DNA from 2 places in the Priestia flexa genome. Region 1 is predicted to be linked to the other one. Evidence: a T-box and tRNA genes for the amino acid it is inferred to sense, from the RefSeq annotation. Region 1 holds a T-box; the other holds one or more tRNA genes.
The links. A T-box is a leader RNA that pairs with one kind of tRNA and senses whether it is charged. The one in region 1 lies ahead of trpS (tryptophan--tRNA ligase), so its partner is inferred to be a tRNA-Trp.

Region 1 (7,681 bases):
TAACATCAGCATCTTTGAATAGTTCGTTCTTTTCGTCACCATATGCTTGTGGCGGAACCATTGCTAATGCTGGAACTTGCTCAGCTTTTGTAACGTTTTCTACAATCGCTTTACGGTCGATTGCGTAAGTTAATGCTTTACGAATTTTTGCATTGCTTAAAGCTTCTTCTTGAGTGTTAAACTTGTACATGTAAGTACCAGTTTTCACTTCAATGTTTAAGTTACCTTTATCTTTTAACTGAGGAATTGCGTCAGTTGGAAGTTGCCCAATTGGGTTACCTGCCCAATCTAACTCATCTTTTTCAAACATTGAAAGCTCAGTGCTTGGCTCGTTAATCATATACATGTTAATTTTATCAAGTTTTACTGCATCTTTATCCCAGTAAGTATCGTTTGCTTCTAATACGATTTCATCGCTATGCTTCCACTCAGACATTTTAAAAGGTCCGTTTGATACGTAGTTTTCACCAGCGTCTGTGTACCATTTGTCATTTGCTTCAGCAACTTTTTTGTTAACAGGGAAGTACGTGTAGAATGCTGTTAACTCTAAGAAATATGGAGTTACGTGATCTAACGTTACCTCTAAAGTTTTATCGTCAACGACTTTAATACCCACATCATCAATGTTTCCTTGACCTTTGTGTGCTGCTTCTCCACCTTTTACATAGTAAAGCATTTCAGCATACTGTGATTCATTTTTAGCATCTAAAACCCATTTCCAAGCATATTCGAAATCTTGTGCTGTTACAGGGTCACCGTTTGTCCATTTTGCATCTTCACGAATTTTGAACGTGTAAGTTAATTTGTCTTCACTTACGTTAATTTTTTCTGCCATTGCTTCTGTTGGTTTACCGTCTTTGTCTAAACGAGTTAAACCTTCAAATGTTTGACGTAATACGTTACCAGATACGCTATCATTTGCTAAACCTGGATTTAAAGAGAATGGTTCTGTTTTAATATTTACGCGAAGCGCTTGTTCTTTTGAACCGTCGCCGCTACCGCCTTCTTTGCCGCTCCCAGAATCGCTACCGCCGAATCCACACGCAGCCAAGAAAAGACTCATTACCAGCAGCATGCTGAAAAGAATGGATAATCTTTTCTTCATTGAATCTTACCCCCCATTGGAATTGTATGACTGACAAACATAATTTTTAATCATTTTTCAATACAAAATAGTCAGAAAGTTTTTCACCTGGTAGAGCATTAAAGCCCCTGTAGCAAAAAGAATGCCTTAATTCTTAAAACGGTGGTACATGCATGTATATGTATGCCATTCATTAAGAAAAGACGTGCTACCTAGTTGTAATAAAACATTTTCTATTTTATATTTTCTGAAAAATTAAGATATTGTAATATCTTTGTAAAAAATATGTTTGTTACGCCTATTATAAATATTTTAAAAATTTATTGCAATACTATTATTTACTGGTATTTTTTTGCTACACCCTACAAAAGCCGGTTTTATGAGGATTATGACTTCTTGTCAGACATCTAAAATCTTTTTTGTAGAATAGATATTGCAATAATGTTACAAAAAATATAGCATAAAATGATTTACTTGCAAATGTTTTTTTTCAAGATTTCGGTTTAATTTTTTTAAAAATCGCGTTATAATGGACTACAAACTGAAAAATTTCATACTGTAAAGCGATGAAAAAGAATAGTACATAGTTCCTTCATTTTTAGAGAGTTTGTGGTCGGTGTAAACAAACAATGAAGCCTATGGAATGGACTTTGGAGCTTTCAAGTGCAAAGCTTGAACGCTAATTGGCGTTATGTAAATGAAGATGATTACATTGTAATCTAATTAGGGTGGTACCACGGTTTATGCGTCCCTAGCTCCGGCTAGGCATGCATAAACCTTTTTTTATTTTCAAAAAAGAAAGGAAGTACGTTATGCAAACTATATTTTCAGGCATACAGCCAAGCGGTACAATTACACTAGGAAACTATATCGGAGCAATGAAACAATTCGTGGAGCTACAAGATGACTATAACTGTCATTTTTGTATTGTTGACCAGCATGCTATTACAGTACCGCAAGATCGACTCGCTTTACGAAAAAACATTCGTAGCCTGGCTGCACTTTACATTGCAGTTGGTATCGATTCAACAAAGTCAACGCTATTTATTCAGTCGGAAGTTCCAGCCCACACTGAAGCTGGATGGATGCTTCAATGCGTTGCTTATATCGGTGAGCTTGAGCGCATGACGCAGTTCAAAGATAAATCTTCTGGAAAAGAAGCTGTTTCAGCAGGGCTATTAACATATCCACCTTTAATGGCAGCGGATATTTTACTATACAAAACAGATTTAGTACCTGTTGGTGAAGACCAAAAGCAGCATTTAGAATTAACGCGCGACTTAGCTGAACGCTTCAACAAAAAATACAATGATATCTTTACAATTCCTGAAGTGCGCATTCCAAAGGTTGGAGCACGCGTGATGTCTCTTCAAGAACCAACGAAGAAAATGAGTAAATCAGACCCAAACCAAAAAGCGTTCATTACGATTTTGGATGAGCCAAAGGTCATTGAGAAAAAAATTAAGAGTGCTGTAACAGATTCTGAAGGCATCGTACGTTTTGACAAAGAAAATAAGCCTGGAATTTCAAACTTGATGAGCATTTATTCAATCCTTGGAAATGTATCAATTGAGGAAATAGAAAGAATGTATGACGGAAAAGGATACGGTGACTTTAAAGCGGACACAGCAAAAGTTGTTGTCGAAGCACTTGCACCGATCCAACAACGTTACTATGAGCTAATTGATTCAGAAGAGTTAGACCAGATACTAGATGCTGGTGCTGAAAAGGCAAATTTCGTCGCTAATAAAATGCTGCGTAAAATGCGCAATGCTATGGGATTGGGACGCAAACGATAAAACAAACCATAAAAAAGCTGTGCAGGAAAACCTGCACAGCTTTTTTAGTTTACTTTTGGCTCTTGCTCAATCTCCCAAAGCTTTTCAAAGAAAGGTTGTCCTTTAATAAGATGCTCACATAATTGACGATGCTTTGATGACCACCCTCGCTTTGTTTCTTCATAGAGCTTGGACCAAACGTCTTCAAATGACATGATTTGAATATCTTCGTATTCCGTTGGATTCCACTCTGTATACCAATAGCGAATTTGAGCTGTGTTTTTCGTTGTATGTAGTTGATCTAATGCCATGAACAACAGCTGCTTTAACTGGCGCTCTTTTCGAGTTAGCCCGCTCATTGTTACAGGTGATGGCGATAAAATATGATATTCTTTGCCAACTAATTCAGATTCTGTAAATTTATAATCGATTACTTCTTGATCAGCAATCATTTCATACACAAGCTGTTCCTGTCTTGGAATAAGCCTGCTTTTACGAATTGGAATTTGATATCCCATTGTATCCACTGCTAGGATATTCGTTCCATCTGTTACAATAAAGCAATACTCTACTTGCGTACGCTCATGATTTTTCCGAATATAAGCTTTTTGATAAACATCTTGTAGTAACTGTTGAGGTAATTCGGAAAGATCATTTTCAATATAACTGAATAATAAAGGACTTACTTTTAACAACGGCGCTTGATCTAGCAGCTCCACACAATCATCTTTTCGCCATTCATGAAAATGACAAACATTGTAACCATTTTCTTCGCCTTCAAACCAATTAACCCATACATCATGAAGATATAGCATTTTTTACCCCTCACTTACTAACTGTTTGTTACCCCTCAGTATAGGCAGACAAAGGAAGTTTTATTCCAAAACATACTATTTTCTTTCTAATTTTTTCAAAGCTTTTTGTATCGTTATTTCTTTTCTTTTTTCGAGTTTCTACTATTATATATGTGTTTGTCAGACCTTCTGACAAACACATATATCGATTTGATTTTAAAAAGTTGATTTACTTAAAATTTCTTCTGATGTAAGCTGAAAAAATTTTTGTGTGTCATACCCAAACTGCTGAGACACTTTACTAATCATTTGATACCCAATATTGTATCCTAACATTGTTGGGTACCACTTATGGCCATATAATAAATCATCGTATTTTTTATCACGAGGTGTTAATTCTATATATTCCTCTACATACTTGTTCCAAAACCTTTTTACTTCTTCATACGTATAATAAGATGTCCAAGGTGCTAAATACGCCTTTCCACAATGCTCTTTTACGGCTAATTCAGCTAAGCCTTCCATCAGCATGGCATCTAATAAAGTAATGGTTCGATCACTTTTTTTCATCTGCATTAACCGACAAGCATGATGATATTCGTGTGTTAAAACAGAGAGAACTTCTTCATCAGTCGTTTGATTAGTTAACAGTACGAAAATTTTATCTGTAAACGCCACTCCTGCTCTGCCATGAAATTCTCTTTGCATTTTATGATTATGAGGATTGCTGGGCAGCAAAAATACCGGCACATCTGGTCCTCCCCACTCATGCTTCAACAGCTCAAATTTCCTCTTTACCTTTTTCCAAAGAGTATGTCTCTTTCCTATCTTTTCTAATTCAAGCATAAAGGTTGATGAAGGTGGACACATTCCATATCCGACTAAAACATCTAAGAATTTGTCTTTTGATAAATCTTTAAAATAACGCTCAAGGCGGGTTACAACTTCTTTTTCTTTTGTCCATTTTAACGTAGCGACAACCGGCATTATATCACCTTCAATTTAAATTACTGTCGCTTTCATCTTATGTAGGAGACGTTTTTTTGGTTTCTATATTTTCAACATAAAAAAGCTGTTTTACCATGTAAAACAGCTTTTTTATGTTGACGAGAACCTTACAGGTTTCTCGTCAATCTGAAAAGCGCAGCGGATTAGCCGCTGCGCTTTTTCTATTAAGCTTCATATTTTTTAAAGATAATCGTTGCGTTATGACCACCAAAGCCTAAAGAGTTACTTAATACTGCCTTCACTTCTTGCTTTCTAGCTTTATTTGGAACATAGTCTAAATCACACTCTTCATCAGGCGTCACATAGTTAATTGTTGGTGGAATAACACCATCAGCAATAGCTTTTACGCTAAAGATTGCTTCGACACCACCAGCTGCTCCTAGTAAATGACCCGTCATTGATTTTGTTGAGCTGATCGCTACTGATTTAGCATAATCTCCAAACACTTCTTTAATCGCCATTGTTTCAAACTTGTCATTATACTCAGTGCTTGTACCATGAGCATTAATATAACTGATATCTTGTGGCTCAAGACCTGCATCAGCAATAGCTTTGTTCATTGCGCGAACGCCGCCTTCTCCTCCTGGAGCTGGTGCTGTAATATGATGCGCATCACCTGTAGAACCATAGCCCACAATTTCTGCATAAATGCGTGCACCGCGTGCTAGCGCATGTTCAAGTTCTTCTAAGACAACGATTCCTGCACCTTCACCCATAATAAACCCATCACGGTCTTTATCAAAAGGACGACAAGCTTTTTCTGGGTCGGGATTCGTTGATAGCGCTTTGTTTGCACAGAATCCAGCGATCGACAGCTTTGTAATTGGTGCTTCTGTTCCGCCCGTAATCATCACATCAGCATCTCCACGCTGAATAACTTTAAATGCATCTCCGATTGAGTTTGTACCAGTTGCACATGCCGTCACAGTACAAGAGTTTACCCCTTTTGCACCTAGAGCAATTGATACTTGACCAGTAGCCATATCCGGAATCATCATTGGAATAAAGAATGGACTTACGCGACGCTGACCCTTTGAAAGCAATGTTTCAAACTGGTTTTCGAACGTTTCCATTCCTCCAATTCCAGATCCGATCCACACTCCTACGTTTGGTGCAATTTCGTCTGTAATGGTTAAGTCCGCATCTTTAACAGCCATTTTGGAAGCTGCTAACGCATACTGCGTAAAGCGGTCCATTTTGCGTGCATCTTTTTTGTCGATAAATTCCTCAACATTAAAATCTTTTAATTCCGCAGCTACTTTTGCAGGAAATTCTTCTGGATTTAAGCGAGTTAATGGGCCAATACCTGATACACCCGCAACTGCATTTTCCCAAGTTGTGTCCACGTTATTTCCTAATGGCGTTACCGCTCCAAGACCTGTTACAACAACACGTTTATTACTCATGTTAGCTTCATCTCCTTCAAGAAATTATCTACAATTATCTTCCCCATCTAATTGCGATTGCACCCCATGTAAGGCCACCGCCAAAACCTACCATTACGAGTAGATCATCATCTTTAATTTTACCTTGCTCCAATTCATGCACAATTGAAATCGGAATTGACGCAGCAGATGTATTCCCATAGTATTGAATCGTTTTTGACATCTTTTCTTCTGGTAAATCTAATCGCTGTCTTGACGCTTCCATAATGCGAATATTCGCTTGGTGTGGGATTAAGAAATCCACGTCTTCTTTTGATAACCCAGCTTTATCAAGAACATTAATAGCTGACTCACCCATTTGGCGCACCGCAAATTTAAATACTTCTCGGCCGTTCATGATGATATGATCATGTTCATCTTGATACAGATGCTTTCCACCCGTACCATCTGAACCTAGTTCAAATGATAAAATGCCTCGACCTTCTGATACAGGTCCAACAACAACCGCACCAGCACCGTCACCAAATAACACGGCCGTATTACGATCGTTCCAATCTGTAATTTTTGAAAGCTTTTCAACACCAACCACTAAGACATTCTTATAAGCATTCGTTTCAATGAACTGCTTTGCGGTAATAACACCGTACATAAAGCCTGCACAAGCTGCGCTCACGTCATAAGCTGCTGCTTTTTTCGCCCCTAGCTTTTCTTGTAGCATACAAGAAACCGTTGGAAACGGCTGGTCGGGCGTCACGGTTGCGACGATGATCATATCAAGGTCTTCAGCTGATATATTTGCATTTTCTAGTGCATTTACTGCCGCTTTATACGCTAAATCAGATGTATCTTCATTATCTGCAGCGATTCGTCTTTCTTGGATACCCGTTCTTGTACGAATCCACTCATCTGAAGTATCAACCATTTTTTCAAGGTCAAAGTTTGTTAAAATTTTCTCTGGTACATAACGTCCAATTCCAATTACACCAGCGTTCATATTCTTCACTCCTTTTATAGAAGATGTGGGAACTACACACCTTAACGCGACTGCCTGTATAAAACAAAGCAGCCTTTTTTGATCAATCCTCGCTACTAAGATGATCGTTTCTATATCTTTTACAGTTTATATAATCAAATATTATGAGTTGGTACTAATTTTACTTCATTTTTTATTTTTTGTCTATATAGGTGTTTGTCCTAGTCGAATTTAATGGCTTCTACATATAGTGTTTATACGCAATGTTTTTACTCTTACCAAGAAAGGATGAGACAACATGGCGCGCAGACGCTCACCTGACTTTTTCTCACAAGTGATGTTTGGTCGTTCTCCTAAGCAAGAGGAAGAAAAAGTAGACTGGGAATCCTTGCTTACTCAAATTGATGAGATTATCGTTTCAATCGATGAATTGGCTCCCCTACTGCTTGAGCTTTCTCCACTCCTTGATCGCTTCCTCGACAAAAAATAACAGTCCAGAGTGGACTGTTATTTTTCATTCTGCTCTTTTAACGCATCTTCTTTACCAAGTTCATAAGCATCATTCATTACTTTTGTTAAAAGCCCTAAAACTGGCTGAACGTGCTCCATAGAAAGCTCTACGCCTGTTTGATCTAAAATCTCTTTTGCTTCTGGTAAAT
Region 2 (7,681 bases), 200 kb from region 1:
AACAATGCGCACCGCTCTTCTACCTCTTCTTCTACGTAAAATAAATCATCTTGTTTACATAAAAATCGTTTGTGTATTTGATAAGTAACCTTTGTCTCTTCATCTTCATTTTGAACGTCATGAATAGCTCCTTTAACTGTACACTTCACAACCTCTACTTTTCTCTTTCTCAGTAAAGACTGCTTAAGCTCGTATTCCTGTTCGATAAACGGCTTAAAGTCCTCGCTGATTACTTGATTCACGTAGCTATTTGCTTTGGCTTTCATCAATGTATATAGGACATTTTTCTTTGCTAGCATCTGTTCACCACATTTCTCTGCTTTTACTATACGCTATGATGAACAGCTTACCTTTTAACACAACAATTTCATCTTCTATGACTTTACTAACAGCGCAATTCCCTTTTCAAACTCTTGCTTGGCTTCCTCATCCTGCTCTTTTTCTTTTAATTGTTCCAGTATAGGTAGCACCTCATCGTTTCCAATTTTCCCTAAGGCCCAAGCTGCTGTTCCTCGTATTACAGGACGTACATCTTCTTTCATTACTTTAATTAAATCAGGTATAGCTGTTTCATCCTTAAAATGAGCAAGTGCAATAATTGCATTACGTTGAATTGGTTTTTTTCCACGCCAAGAACCAGATACATGGCCATATTTTTCTTTAAACTCACGATTGCTCATTGTTAATAACGGCTTTAACTTCGGCTTTGCAATCTCAGGATCTGGTTCCATTTCAGGATGAAAGTGAAAGTCTTTACCTTTATTCTCAGGACATACCGTTTGGCACGTATCGCAGCCGTATAAGCGGTTGCCAATTTTATCTCGAAACTCATCTACCAAAAAACCTTTTGTTTGTGTTAAAAATGCAATACAACGCTGAGAATTAAGCTGTCCGCCTGTAACTAATGCACCTGTTGGGCATACTTCAACACATTTATTACAAGTACCGCACTGGTCTTCAATTGGTTGATCCGGTTCAAATGGAATATTCGTGACGATTTCACCTAAATATACGTATGAACCAAACTCCGGCGTAATAATCGCGCAATTCTTTCCACTCCAGCCAATCCCAGCTCGCTCGGCAACGGCTCGATCAGAGAGCTCGCCCGTGTCTACCATAGATTTCACTTCAACACCTTGAACTTTTTCTTTTAAGAACGATTCAAGTTTTTGGAGCCTATCTCGTAAAATGGTATGATAATCTTGTCCCCAAGAAGCACGACAAAAAATGCCTCTTCGGTCTTCCTTTGTACTTCTTGGTGCATTAGGCATTTTAGAAGGGTATGCAAGAGCAATGGCAATGATTGACTTCGCTTTTGGAACCAAAAGCGTTGGATTCGTACGCTTCTCAATATCTGGTTCTTCAAACCCTGAAGCGTAGCCTAATTCTTGTTGTCTTAATAAACGATCTTTTAACGTCTCAAACGTTGACGCACTAGCAAAACCAATTTTATCAATACCTATTTCTTTACTATAGGCAATCACTTCTTTTTTTAACTGTTGAAAATCCATTTATGCTATTCTCCTTTAAAATTCAATGCGTAGAATTGCTTTTACTATCATTTTCACTGGAACAATTCTACTCTATACATAACTCACTAATGAAAAGGTGGTATTTTATATGAACGTTATCATTTCACCAGAAATTAAAGAAAAAAATAATGATATTAAACTAGGTATTATTCATTATCGAAATATCGAAGTAAGCGAAGCTCCACAAATGTTAAAAGGAAGGTTACGACTCTTTCAAGAATCCATTTATTTTGATTTACAAGATAGAACCATCACTTCTTTTGAAGGAATCAAGGAGTGGAGAAGCATATTTAAGGAGTTTGGAACCGATCCAAGCAAATATCGTCCATCCATTGAAGCATTATTTCGTCGAATTCAAAAACAAACGTACTTACCCACAATTAATTCAGCTGTAGACTTAAATAACTTCTTTTCCCTTCAGTACGAAGTTCCTTTAGGCATTTACGATAAAAGCTGTTTAAATGGAGACATTTCGTTACGACTTGGGAATGAAGATGAAAGTTACCTTGCAATTAATGGTCGAGAAGTGTCTCTATACAATAAGCTTGTATTAGCAGATGAACAAGGTCCTTTTGGAAGTCCTTATGTTGACTCCAACCGAGCTCCAGTTTCTGAACAGACATCTGAAGCACTTCAAATAATCTTCTTAAAACCTTCTCTATCTACTGAAAGCTCCTTAAAACTAACTGAATCTCTCAGCACCATGTTTACACAAATTCATGGTGGAGAAGCTTCGTATTCGCTTATCAACTAACCACAAAGACGTTTATCTAATTTAGATAAACGTCTTTTTTTATTCACTATAACCCTAAAAATATAAAAAACGCAACACCTTGTTTTTGGTAAACAAGATACTGCGTTGTGATCACAATATGTATGGAGCGGGTGATGGGAATCGAACCCACGACATCAGCTTGGAAGGCTGAGGTTTTACCATTAAACTACACCCGCAAATGAAGTTGTGCTATCTCTTAACAACATTCATTATAGTATCTTTCGACATAAATTGCAACCCTTCTGTTAAATTTATGTGAAAATATTAACGAACTATTAAGTTTTCATAAACAAATAGGCTTTACAAGTTACCTTGCAAAGCCTATTTCTTAGCTATATCGATAATCTCTTAAAGCTTTTAAAACTGAAATTTCTTCTAATATCTGTTCACCTACATTTGTTTCTTTTACCATTTTTCGTTCCAATTCTTTATCAACTAGTCGCTTAACGGATAGTACATCAGCTTCGTCCAATAAGATATCTTTTTTGGAGTTAAAGTGCTTATGAGCAACTAACTGCATGCCATAAGAATTAGACAATAACGTATATCCTGCAATTCCGGTTTGTGATTGATATGCTTTTGAAAACCCGCCATCAATGACAATCATTCTACCGTTTGCTTTAACAGGGTTTTCACCTTCTATCTCTTTAACAGGCGTGTGACCATTAATGATATGACCATGATCTGGATTTAATCCAAAATCAGCTAATATTCGACGGCACATATCCTCTTTTTCACGAAGATAATAATATGGATTTTTCTTTTCTTTATGCGTTGCTTTATCTTTAATGAAATAGCGCTCAAACGTCGTCATCGCTCGTTTTCCAAATAGAGATGAATATTCGCCCGTCCATAAATACCAGACCATGTCAGTTGCTAAATCATCCGTTTTATCCGGGCCTGCAAAAGCCGAACGCAAATACTGCTCAAACACATCTAACAGTTGACGACCTGAATAAAACTTGCCTTCAATCACCATCTTTTCCATATTTCCTTCTTCATCTAAAGGAATGCATCCATGGATGAGTAAGTTCCCATTGTATTTCAAATAGAGATTTCCTTTATTCATAAGAAAGTTCATATGTCTTGCTAGCTTTTCAGAATGTTGAACTGAAAACAATAATTTCTCAATGACCTGCTCCTCTTCTTCTAAGAGCTCTTGTGGATTTTCAGGGTTTACCGTTGCAAAGCATCCATTTTCAATAGGATACGTTTTATCTCCAAGTGTAATTTCATTTGTTTCATAATTAACTTTCTCAAGCAAAAGTCGTTCTGACATATTGAAATACGGACGTCTTTTAATAATTGGCATTTCAAGCTTAAACTGAATCATCGCAATAGCTTGATGAATTTTTGTAATCTGTAAACGTTCATGCTCAGATAGTTGCGAACCTACATTTTCTTTTGGACGGAATGCAGGATTATCATCATAATATTTTTCTGCTAGGTTTAGAAGTGGTCGTAAGTTAATACCATACGCATCTTCAATAATATTTAAGTTATTATAACGTGCACAAATACGAACAATATTAGCTAAGCATACTTTCGAACCTGCAAAAGCTCCAATCCAAAGAACGTCATGGTTTCCCCACTGAATATCGACGGAATGATAGTTAATAAGAGTTTCCATGATTTTATCAGGTTCTGGACCACGATCATAAATATCTCCAACGACATGCAAATGATCGACAACCAACCGCTGAATGGTATAAGCCAGTCCTGATATAAGTTTATCAGCTTGTCCTAATGAAATGATTTGCTGCACAATTTTATGATAGTAATGCTCTTTATTTGTAAATTCATCTGTCTTATATAAAAGCTCTTCAATAATATAAGCAAACTGCTCAGGGAGTGCTTTACGCACCTTTGAACGTGTATACTTCGATGATGCATACAAAACTAAATCAAGCATGCGATTAATCATTGTCGTATACCAATCACGTAGTTCTTGTTTGCGAGTAAAGTTTGCTTTAATAATCTTCAGCTTCTCTTCTGGATAATAAACAAGCGTCGCAAATTCATTAATTTCTTGTTGAGATAATGTATCCTTAAATAGATCTTTAATCTTTTCTTTTACGTTTCCCGACCCATTTCGTAATACGTGTTGAAAGGCCTGATACTCGCCGTGTAAATCACTTACAAAGTGTTCTGTTCCTTTTGGCAAATTTAGAATTGCTTCTAAGTTAATAATTTCCGTTACCACTTTCTCTTCTGTGTCATACTTCTTAGCCAGTAGATCTAAATAATTTACGTTCAAAACTATGTATCCCCTTTCAAACTAACTTATCACCTCAGCAGTGAACTAAGAAGCTTACTGCGTGAGTCTTTCATCTTTAGTACTTATTGTACACCTCTTCACACTCGACTTCTAGAGAGATCAATTACATTTTGTTAACTAATTTACAATTTTTATTTAATTCAAACTTAATCAGTTGCTTTGAAAAGACTAAACACAAAAAAGACCTCAACATCTTTGTTGAAGTCTTAACATTACGTTCTTTTATGTAAAACTAATACCAGTGGTCGGGGTCGAACCGACACTCCCGAAGGAACACGATTTTGAGTCGTGCGCGTCTGCCAATTCCGCCACACTGGCAAAATAAAAAAGGCAGAAATAATATAAATGGTGCCGAGGGCCGGACTTGAACCGGCACGGTAGTCACCTACCGCAGGATTTTAAGTCCTGTGTGTCTGCCAATTCCACCACCCCGGCAGGACTTATTGTGAATAATGGAGGCGGCAACCGGATTTGAACCGGTGATAAAGGTTTTGCAGACCTCTGCCTTACCACTTGGCTATGCCGCCACTTTATTCAAAATATGGAGCGGAAGACGAGGTTCGAACTCGCGACCCCCACCTTGGCAAGGTGGTGTTCTACCACTGAACTACTTCCGCATATTGTATGGCTGGGCTAGCTGGATTCGAACCAACGCATGACGGAGTCAAAGTCCGTTGCCTTACCGCTTGGCTATAGCCCAATAAAAATGGGGCGACTGATGGGAATCGAACCCACGAATGTCGGAACCACAATCCGATGCGTTAACCACTTCGCCACAATCGCCGTATTAATTGGCAGGGGTAGTAGGAATCGAACCCACACTGACGGTTTTGGAGACCGTAGTTCTACCTTTAAACTATACCCCTATAAGATGGTGGAGGGGGGCAGATTCGAACTGCCGAACCCGAAGGAGCGGATTTACAGTCCGCCGCGTTTAGCCACTTCGCTACCCCTCCAGAAAAACATGGTGCCGGCAAGAGGACTTGAACCCCCAACCTACTGATTACAAGTCAGTTGCTCTACCAGTTGAGCTACACCGGCGTGTTTTCATAAGATGGTGGCTCGGGACGGAATCGAACCGCCGACACAAGGATTTTCAGTCCTTTGCTCTACCAACTGAGCTACCGAGCCTTCTTATAATGGCGGTCCCGACGGGAATCGAACCCGCGATCTCCTGCGTGACAGGCAGGCATGTTAACCGCTACACCACGGGACCACTTTGGTTGCGGGGACAGGATTTGAACCTGCGACCTTCGGGTTATGAGCCCGACGAGCTACCAGACTGCTCCACCCCGCGATGATAAGAACATAAATGGTGGAGGATGACGGGATCGAACCGCCGACCCCCTGCTTGTAAGGCAGGTGCTCTCCCAGCTGAGCTAATCCTCCAACTATGTATAAGAATTATGGTGACCCGTACGGGATTCGAACCCGTGTTACCGCCGTGAAAGGGCGGTGTCTTAACCACTTGACCAACGGGCCATTTAAGAAATAAATGGCGGAGAGCAAGGGATTTGAACCCTTGAGACAGCGTTAACCGCCTACACGATTTCCAATCGTGCTCCTTCGGCCACTCGGACAGCTCTCCAAATGGCTCCACAGGTAGGACTCGAACCTACGACCGATCGGTTAACAGCCGATTGCTCTACCACTGAGCTACTGTGGAATCTTATAAAGCCTGGCAACGTCCTACTCTCACAGGGACAAAGTCCCAACTACCATCGGCGCTAGAGAACTTAACTTCCGTGTTCGGCATGGGAACGGGTGTGACCTCTCTGCTATCGCCACCAGACATATTATATTATACAACTTCTTTGAAAAAAAGCAAGACTTTTTTATCTTGTTCTCTCAAAACTAGATAACATTTTTCGCTGAGTACTAAGTTTACTGTCTAGCTACAGCTCCTAATTGTTCGGTCGTTTCACTTCTGTTATTGAAACCAAAGAGCGGTTTCCCCTATCAGAAGCTCCAACGCCTTTCACAATTCAACAGTCGCCTTCGCTTTTCTAATTTGGTTAAGTCCTCGATCGATTAGTATCAGTCAGCTACACACGTCGCCGTGCTTCCACCTCTGACCTATCAACCTGATCATCTTTCAGGGATCTTACTAGCTTGCGCTATGGGAAATCTCATCTTGAGGGGGGCTTCATGCTTAGATGCTTTCAGCACTTATCCCGTCCACACATAGCTACCCAGCGATGCCTTTGGCAAGACAACTGGTACACCAGCGGTGTGTCCATCCCGGTCCTCTCGTACTAAGGACAGCTCCTCTCAAATTTCCTACGCCCACGACGGATAGGGACCGAACTGTCTCACGACGTTCTGAACCCAGCTCGCGTACCGCTTTAATGGGCGAACAGCCCAACCCTTGGGACCGACTACAGCCCCAGGATGCGATGAGCCGACATCGAGGTGCCAAACCTCCCCGTCGATGTGGACTCTTGGGGGAGATAAGCCTGTTATCCCCGGGGTAGCTTTTATCCGTTGAGCGATGGCCCTTCCATGCGGAACCACCGGATCACTAAGCCCGACTTTCGTCCCTGCTCGACTTGTAGGTCTCGCAGTCAAGCTCCCTTGTGCCTTTACACTCTACGAATGATTTCCAACCATTCTGAGGGAACCTTTGGGCGCCTCCGTTACTCTTTAGGAGGCGACCGCCCCAGTCAAACTGCCCACCTGACACTGTCTCCCAGCCCGATCAGGGCTGTGGGTTAGAATTTCAATACAACCAGGGTAGTATCCCACCGACGCCTCCACCGAAGCTAGCGCTCCGGCTTCTCAGGCTCCTACCTATCCTGTACAAGCTGTACCAAAATTCAATATCAGGCTACAGTAAAGCTCCACGGGGTCTTTCCGTCCTGTCGCGGGTAACCTGCATCTTCACAGGTACTATAATTTCACCGAGTCTCTCGTTGAGACAGTGCCCAGATCGTTACGCCTTTCGTGCGGGTCGGAACTTACCCGACAAGGAATTTCGCTACCTTAGGACCGTTATAGTTACGGCCGCCGTTTACTGGGGCTTCGATTCAGAGCTTCTCCCAAAGGATAACCCCTCCTCTTAACCTTCCAGCACCGGGCAGGCGTCAGCCCCTATAC

Region 2: it encodes a tRNA-Trp, which carries the amino acid that the T-box ahead of trpS (tryptophan--tRNA ligase) is inferred to sense. The anticodon was not compared.

What each region holds. Positions count from the first base shown of each region.
Region 1 is NZ_CP090431.1:456,246-463,926, reverse strand. It holds gene LZP85_RS02380 (peptide ABC transporter substrate-binding protein) at 1-1,105, opposite strand, end outside; T-box leader at 1,642-1,840, shown strand; gene trpS (tryptophan--tRNA ligase) at 1,897-2,883, shown strand; gene LZP85_RS02370 (YjbA family protein) at 2,928-3,677, opposite strand; gene LZP85_RS02365 (DUF2268 domain-containing putative Zn-dependent protease) at 3,873-4,643, opposite strand; gene fabF (beta-ketoacyl-ACP synthase II) at 4,829-6,070, opposite strand; gene LZP85_RS02355 (beta-ketoacyl-ACP synthase III) at 6,105-7,043, opposite strand; gene LZP85_RS02350 (hypothetical protein) at 7,321-7,512, shown strand; gene LZP85_RS02345 (ComZ family protein) at 7,530-7,681, opposite strand, start outside.
Region 2 is NZ_CP090431.1:252,551-260,231, reverse strand. It holds gene LZP85_RS01410 (amidase domain-containing protein) at 1-299, opposite strand, end outside; gene queG (tRNA epoxyqueuosine(34) reductase QueG) at 375-1,511, opposite strand; gene LZP85_RS01400 (B3/B4 domain-containing protein) at 1,621-2,286, shown strand; tRNA gene LZP85_RS01395 (tRNA-Gly) at 2,410-2,483, opposite strand; gene LZP85_RS01390 (fructose-bisphosphatase class III) at 2,636-4,564, opposite strand; tRNA gene LZP85_RS01385 (tRNA-Leu) at 4,822-4,903, opposite strand; tRNA gene LZP85_RS01380 (tRNA-Leu) at 4,932-5,020, opposite strand; tRNA gene LZP85_RS01375 (tRNA-Cys) at 5,039-5,112, opposite strand; tRNA gene LZP85_RS01370 (tRNA-Gly) at 5,128-5,202, opposite strand; tRNA gene LZP85_RS01365 (tRNA-Gln) at 5,211-5,285, opposite strand; tRNA gene LZP85_RS01360 (tRNA-His) at 5,293-5,368, opposite strand; tRNA gene LZP85_RS01355 (tRNA-Trp) at 5,378-5,451, opposite strand; tRNA gene LZP85_RS01350 (tRNA-Tyr) at 5,458-5,541, opposite strand; tRNA gene LZP85_RS01345 (tRNA-Thr) at 5,551-5,626, opposite strand; tRNA gene LZP85_RS01340 (tRNA-Phe) at 5,641-5,716, opposite strand; tRNA gene LZP85_RS01335 (tRNA-Asp) at 5,726-5,801, opposite strand; tRNA gene LZP85_RS01330 (tRNA-Met) at 5,806-5,882, opposite strand; tRNA gene LZP85_RS01325 (tRNA-Val) at 5,899-5,974, opposite strand; tRNA gene LZP85_RS01320 (tRNA-Glu) at 5,993-6,067, opposite strand; tRNA gene LZP85_RS01315 (tRNA-Ser) at 6,082-6,173, opposite strand; tRNA gene LZP85_RS01310 (tRNA-Asn) at 6,177-6,251, opposite strand; rRNA gene rrf (5S ribosomal RNA) at 6,262-6,377, opposite strand; rRNA gene LZP85_RS01300 (23S ribosomal RNA) at 6,597-7,681, opposite strand, start outside.